2 regions of the Paenibacillus sp. FSL H7-0703 genome follow, and region 2 is predicted to be linked to the other one. Evidence: predicted binding sites of a transcription regulator. Region 2 holds the regulator's gene; the other holds the start of a gene.
The links. The regulator LexA, encoded in region 2, represses DNA repair genes until DNA is damaged. The targets are predictions, from matches to a motif close to CGAACATATGTTCG.

Region 1: addB (helicase-exonuclease AddAB subunit AddB) is a predicted target of LexA. The motif match lies at 1,959-1,972, and genes of this name have one in related genera.

Annotation. Positions count from the first base shown of each region.
Region 1 covers NZ_JBBOPF010000001.1:5,245,060-5,248,482, reverse strand. Annotated here, with positions in the region: gene addB (helicase-exonuclease AddAB subunit AddB) at 1-1,892, opposite strand, end outside; gene MHB46_RS23635 (class I SAM-dependent rRNA methyltransferase) at 2,129-3,423, opposite strand, start outside.
Region 2 covers NZ_JBBOPF010000001.1:89,781-93,203, forward strand. Annotated here, with positions in the region: gene MHB46_RS00390 (GNAT family N-acetyltransferase) at 1-194, opposite strand, end outside; gene MHB46_RS00395 (hypothetical protein) at 426-566, opposite strand; gene MHB46_RS00400 (hypothetical protein) at 608-772, opposite strand; gene MHB46_RS00405 (hypothetical protein) at 1,007-1,309, opposite strand; gene lexA (transcriptional repressor LexA) at 1,584-2,210, opposite strand; gene MHB46_RS00415 (LysM peptidoglycan-binding domain-containing protein) at 2,399-2,767, shown strand; gene MHB46_RS00420 (DUF896 domain-containing protein) at 2,876-3,082, shown strand; gene MHB46_RS00425 (hypothetical protein) at 3,203-3,423, shown strand, end outside.

The DNA of each region.
Region 1 (3,423 bases), 5.2 Mb from region 2:
ACACCTTCGTTCATACCTAGCACAAAGGCATGTTGAATACCGGATACACGCGTACGGTCCGTGTTTCCGACTAGAACCTGATCCAGAGCCGGCGGAACAAGTCCCATACGGAACTCGGCCAATCCCGTTTCCAGCACACCTGCAAACAAAGAGGTATCCAGCCTCTCATCACCCATCATTTCGACGATTTGATCCAGTAGTTCAAGCACTGCATCCCATACCTGACGATGCTCCTTCGCCTGCTCAGGTTTTCCTGCTTCCTCTGCCTGATGAATGAAGGCGTCCAGCTTGTGGCCGATTTCTGCATCTTCCAGTAACAGATATACCGCTTCACACTTCTCAAGTGCAGTTCGTGCCTTGCCCACACGTTTCTCAAACGCACGTAAAGGCGTCACGATCACATCCCGGCATAGCTCCATCAAATCCAACGTTTCATCCCGCCTACGGTTCCGTTCTTGCTCCTCCAGCTCTAGTGACAAGCTGGGCACAGCCTGCCACGGCCGACCGTCTGTCCAACGGCTGCCTTGTATTCCGCAGGCCAGAACATAGTTTTCCAAACGGTCCATCTCCTCGCGGCTCACCCGACCATCCAGCGGCAAGAGAAGGTCTGTTTTGACCGCACGGAATACATCCTCATATCGCCAATGCCGCTGCACGATATCCAGCGAAGCCCGAATCAATTCCACCAAAGGATGATGTAATACACTTCTTCGCTGATCCAGAAATACTGGAACCTCATACTGTTTGAATATCGGTTCCACCCATGGCTCATAATCTTCAATATGACGTACAAACAGAGCCATCTCCCGGTAACGCGCGCCTTCCTCTCGGGCCAGACGGCGCATTTCGCGTACAGCCCCTTCCAGCTCTGCACGGCGATTAGCCGCAGTGTACAGTTTTATGCCCTCCGGCTGTTCTTCTGTCCACTGCTCTCGTAGCTGCTGCAGCCGCATCCGTTGTTCCTGATTCCGTAACCCTGTACGATGTTCAAAGTTAGCCTCCAAATATGCCAACGCTGGACGCTCCTTAAATCTCGGCAACGGATCAGGGCGCAGCAATTGTGTCTGCGTCTCTATCATCAGCTCGTCTGCTATTCCTTTGAGCCTTACATACGTAGCCGCCGAAGGATGAAACAAATCCAACTCATGCGGAAGCTGTCCGCTCTCGTAGCTACGGTTGCAAGTCAGCGCCACCGTCAACGAAGAGGCATGCAGCATAAGTTGCTCCACCACCTTGTATTCATGTGGTGTAAATCTACGGTAGCCATCCATCCAAATGTCTGCTCCACGCACAAGGGAAGACTCCGCAATCTGTTCTGCCAGCATACGCAACGTATCTTCACCGTCTATATATTTAAGCGTCAGCTCTCGTTCAAAATCCTCGTAGATTAGACTGATATCTTTGAGCTTGCCGCGCAAAATCGGAGTTGACTCTCCCACAGCGTTCATTCGCTCCAGTTGCTCGGGTACAGACCGAGTATCATTTCCATACTGCTTTAGCTCCGTAAACAATGTATTCAACCGATCCACAAAGCCGAGCTGGTCTCCCGAATCCTTAAACAAGCTCAGTTCATCCTTGCGACGACGAATAATTTTATATAAAAGCATCTTCTTGCCTTCTTCCGTTACATGCACCAGTGCTGAACCCCCGGTTTCCTGCATAACTAAATAGGCAAGACGATGAAATCCCATCACTTGGGCGCGCACCGACCCCTGAATACCGTTTCCGGCTTCTGTAAGTAACGCATGCTCGGAAGCAAATGACGATTGCTCCGGTACAAGTAACAGCATAGGCTTACCTAGCGGCTCCTCGCGTAACATAGACGTCATTTCATTGCGGATTAACGTACTTTTACCACTACCAGAGCGGCCAATCAACAAGCGGACCGACATGATGCGGCCTCCTTTCCAACGAACAACATTCTATTAAACAGTATAGCATATCAGGCAAGGGAGAAAAGAACGTACGTTTGCCATGTTGTAGCAATTCATCCTCCCCCTAAAAATAAATCAGTCCCGCAGGTTGGCTTGGTGCATGCCTTCTCTACAGGACTGATTTATACCTAAAATGAGTCTATTTTACCTATTTAATCACCAAAAAGGCGATTGACTTTGACTTTGTATGAAACCTAAAGCTGTGTCCGGCTGCGCACCTCAAAGATGGCGAATTTCAAGTAATGGCCTTCCTCCACACCCAAAATTTGAGGATGGTCCTTACCAGCCGCTCTCCAGTCTACCAGACGAAGGATTTTGCCGGCATCTGCCGCCGCTTCCTTAATGGTGTCCAAAAACAGCTCTGGCCGCATATGGAACGAACAGCTCGCTGTCACCAGATAGCCGCCCTCATTGACAAGTTTCATCCCATGCAGGTTGATATCTTTATACCCACGTGTAGCTCCTTTGACAGCGTTCTTCGTTTTGGCAAAGGCTGGCGGATCGAGAATGACCACATCAAAGGTGCGTCCGCCACCTGCTGTCAGCGGCTTGGATGTATCTCCTTTGCCCCCGGCTCGTGCATTGCGTTCCTCTACGCCTTTCACTTGATTGCGCAAATATTGAAAAGCATCGTCGACGACAAACTCGACGCGTTCCTCAAAACCGTTCAGCTTGACATTATCCCGCGCACTTTCAATCGCATGCTCAGAAATATCAAGACATGTTACTTTTTTAGCACCATGTTTACATGCATTGAGCGTAAAGCTTCCCGTATGTGAAAAACATTCCAATACGGTTGCGCCATCCCAGAATGGGAATTCAACAACCTTACCACTTTTATTCACTGGCTTCATGACCGTAGTGCCCGCATCCCCTGAGTCTGCAGCTACTTCTTGTAGCGTAATTCCACTACGTGCTCCCCAACCTGTCATCAACGGTGCTATAGCCGCACGATTTTCACGCTGGTCAAAGAAATACCCCGTCTTCTGGCCCTCTACGATATCAACCTTGATTTGCAGGCCATTTTCCGTCACCACCACATGACGCGGGCAATCACCGTACAAAGGACCCTTCGTTTGTTCCAATCCTTCCAGCTCACGGATGGATACATCACTGCGCTCATATATACCAGCAGGACCCACTACTTCAACGAGCGCATCCCTGATTTCTTCCCTGCGCCGATCCATGCCAAGCGTTAACAACTGCACGACTAACACATCACCAAATCGATCTACAATCAGTCCAGGCAAAAAATCAGCCTCGCCGTACACCAACCGATAAGCGTCTCCCCCGGTCACAAAACGTTGGCGGTGCTCCAGACATTTGCGAAAGCGTTGGGCAAAAAAGTTTTGATCCATTGCTTCCAGCGGCTCATAGGACATCACACGTACTGTAATTTGTGAAGCCGGATTATAGTAACCTGTCGCCAAATAACGCCCCTGATGGTTAACGATGCTGACCAAATCGCCTGCCTCTGGGTCACCCTCAA
Region 2 (3,423 bases):
TGTTCATCAATATAACTGATATCAACGTCATCATCCTCATACTGTTTAAAATATGGTTCGGGAAAACTTTCTTCTATATATGTCCAATTATCGTTCTCGTATTTAGGTATAATCCTTCCTGACACAATAAAGCCGTTATTCTCATTTGACTTCTTAAAATCTCCCATATTCGAAAGTGACATTTTAATTATCATGGCTTGTCTCCTCCTGGTTTAATTTCTCTATGCACACTATTCTAAAAGAGAACCACCTTTTCCTGTCTGTTAGATTTATAAAAAGAGCAAAATTGTAGCGACTGTTCAACTATGTGTGATATTCTACGATCTCGTCCGCTTGCTTCAACGATTCATAGCAGTAGTTAGGTGTGCTGTTTAACACAAAAAAAAGCAGGAAGAATCCTTCCTGCTTTTGCTTGAAAACGATTATTAACGTCTGCGTTGTCTATCATTCACGCTAAACAGATTAACAGCCAGTGCGTTACCTCTTGCACGCGCAACGGCTCTTTGATTCGAACGGATGTTTGATCTTCTTCTTCTCAAATCACGTCTGCAATGTCTTCTGCTCATATGATCACCTCCCTTCAAGGAAATGAAGGTACGGATGAATCTTAGTGGTGTTTATGCTTACGCTTGGAAATTTTGATATTCAAGGCATTGGTTGCTAGTGCATTTCCGCTTCCTGTTTTAGCAGCTGCGGCTTGAAAGACTTTAACGACCAGATATCTGTTTTTCCCGATGCGATGCTTATACGTTTTAACTCTATTTCTGATCATCTGCATATCTCCTTTGCTTAGGTCTGCTATATACATATGTCAATTGTGATAGTAATGTATCAGCATAAATCTATTAAAAGCAAAAAGAAGCTGGTACCTATATTACTAATGGTTAACAAAAAACTCATGCGAACCTGTCTTCGCCATTTCAACTTTACGTTGCAGGAGAATGTTACAGGCAGGTCGGCATGAGTCTAATAGTGTAGATAAATAATATGCAGTTTAGTATGAAAATTATTTACTATTAAGAGTGTTAAGTTTTTTCTCGTAGTACGCCTCTTGAGCAAGAATATGATTCAGTTGTTCAGAGAGCAGTTTATATTCTTGGCTGTCTTCTGGATAATTGTTTCTTTCGGAAATTACAGCTTCGAGTTGCTTTTCTAAATACCTGAAATGGATAAGTATTTGTATGTACTGAATACGATCGTAGGTTGTTATGTGTGATTTCTCTTTTGCATACAAATGATCCATTGTTGGTACTACACAGCTTATGGCGATAAATATCACAAAAAACGCTGAAATTATAATTTTTTTCATTTAATTCCTCCTACAGAGCTATGAGTAATTAATATACCATATTTATCCAAAACAAAGAAAGATCTATTAGTTTTGCCCATAACAGTATAGCTGCTCAAGATCAGTGGGTGATTATTTGAGATGAGGAGGCTGATTTTATAGTAGAAACAATAGGAATAGGTTGCTGAAATGAAAAAATAGTTGTGAGATACATAATAACAATACAAAACCGGCTTGCCCTAGGCAGCCGGTTTTGTATTAGTGGTTAGAATAACGGGGAAGAAAGAACGAGAAATCAGTGGAAGTCCCGGAAGAGTCCTACAACCTTGCCCAAAATGCTGACGTGTGTCAGGCGAAGCGGTTCAAAGGCTGGATTTTCAGGTTGAAGCCGGATATGATCTTTTTCTTTGTAGAAGGTTTTAACTGTAGCTTCGTCTTCATCTGTCATAGCTACAACAATATCGCCATTATCAGCGGTCTGCTGCTGACGTACGATTACATAGTCTCCGTTAGCAATCCCAGCCTCAATCATGCTTTCGCCTACAACAGATAACATGAATATTTTATCCTCACCAACAAAGTGTTGGGGAAGAGGAAAGTAATCTTCAATATTTTCTGTCGCCGTAATAGGAAGGCCAGCAGTTACTTTGCCGACGACGGGGACACGACTAATGGAGTAATTAATCAAGTTGCTGTTATCCGATTCGTCTTGACCGAGTAACTCAATAGCCCGTGGTTTTGTAGGATCGCGTCGAATGAGTCCTTTTTTCTCTAAACGATCCAAATGACCGTGAACCGTAGAACTGGAGGCCAATCCGACAGCCTCGCCTATTTCGCGTACAGAAGGGGGGTATCCCTTTAGACGCACTTCATTGCGGATAAATTCAAGAATGGCCTGCTGGCGGCTCGAAATCTTAGACATACCGTATCAACCCCATTTAGTAACGTTTGGGAAAATTATAGCATAGAACCTCCGTTCGTACAAACATAAGTTCTAAATAATCCCTAAAAATAATCGCGAACTTTTGTTCTCTTTTCTATTGAACAAAACAAATGTTCGTGTTATATTGTGAAAACATAAGAACAAACGTTTGGAGGTCGCAGCCAATGATGAAATATAGCACTTATCAAAGTATTTTTCCGATGAATTCAGAAAATTTGCAGGAGACCCGAAAAGAGGGTAGAGCGCATTTTATGCAAATTATTACTAATACTCTTTTAGTTAAGCTTCTTATTTTAGTGATTGTTGCTTGGATTGCAGGGGCAGGTGTACTTACGGTTTTCGCGGCACCTTCAGCTTCCAAGGAAGAAGTGACTAAACTGACCGTACAACCTGGAGATACGTTGTGGGAGATTGCCGCAAATCATAAACCGGAACGAATGGATACACGGGTATATATAGAAGGAATTGTGCGGATTAACGGTTTGGAGGATCGGGGAGTACAGGCAGGTCAGGTACTCAAGCTTCCTAACTTCTGATCTATAGACAATTAGAGCTTGTCAGGGAGCGTAATGCGGGAGCCTTGACAAGCTCTTTTCTACATGTCAAAGTGTATTATATCTTTGCTTTTATGGAGGGGACACAATTTGGATATAGACAGCTTAGTTCAGCGCATCAATGAATTAGCGCGCAAAGCAAAATCCGAGGGTTTGACGGAAGAGGAAGCCACAGAGCGCGCCAATCTTCGGGAAATTTATTTAGGTAACATTCGCCGTAATTTTCGGCAGCAGCTTGAAACGATTGAATTTGTGGACGATGATACATCGAAGGGAAATGACGGGCTGAAGCATTAAAGTTGTTAAAGCGCCCAAGCCTGCAATTTGCCTTTTGTTTTAGGTACCGTTCTCGGTATCTATATAGATCAGCTTTGAGGCAATTGTTTTATTGTAATATATCTGGGAAGGAATTGAGAGATGGCCCGATCATTTGAAAGAAAAGTACGCAAAAACACAGCGCATTTAAATAAATCGCGCAAAAAGCAAGGCATTCAAACCATTAATGGCGCAGGTTCTGCAATGGATATTTTCCGTGGTCGTAACATTACTGTGCCAATTATGCTGGCTGGTCTTTCTGTATTGTACATGCTTATGAGTTACTTTTTGACTAAGACTGGCATGCGAGGAATGGATTGGCT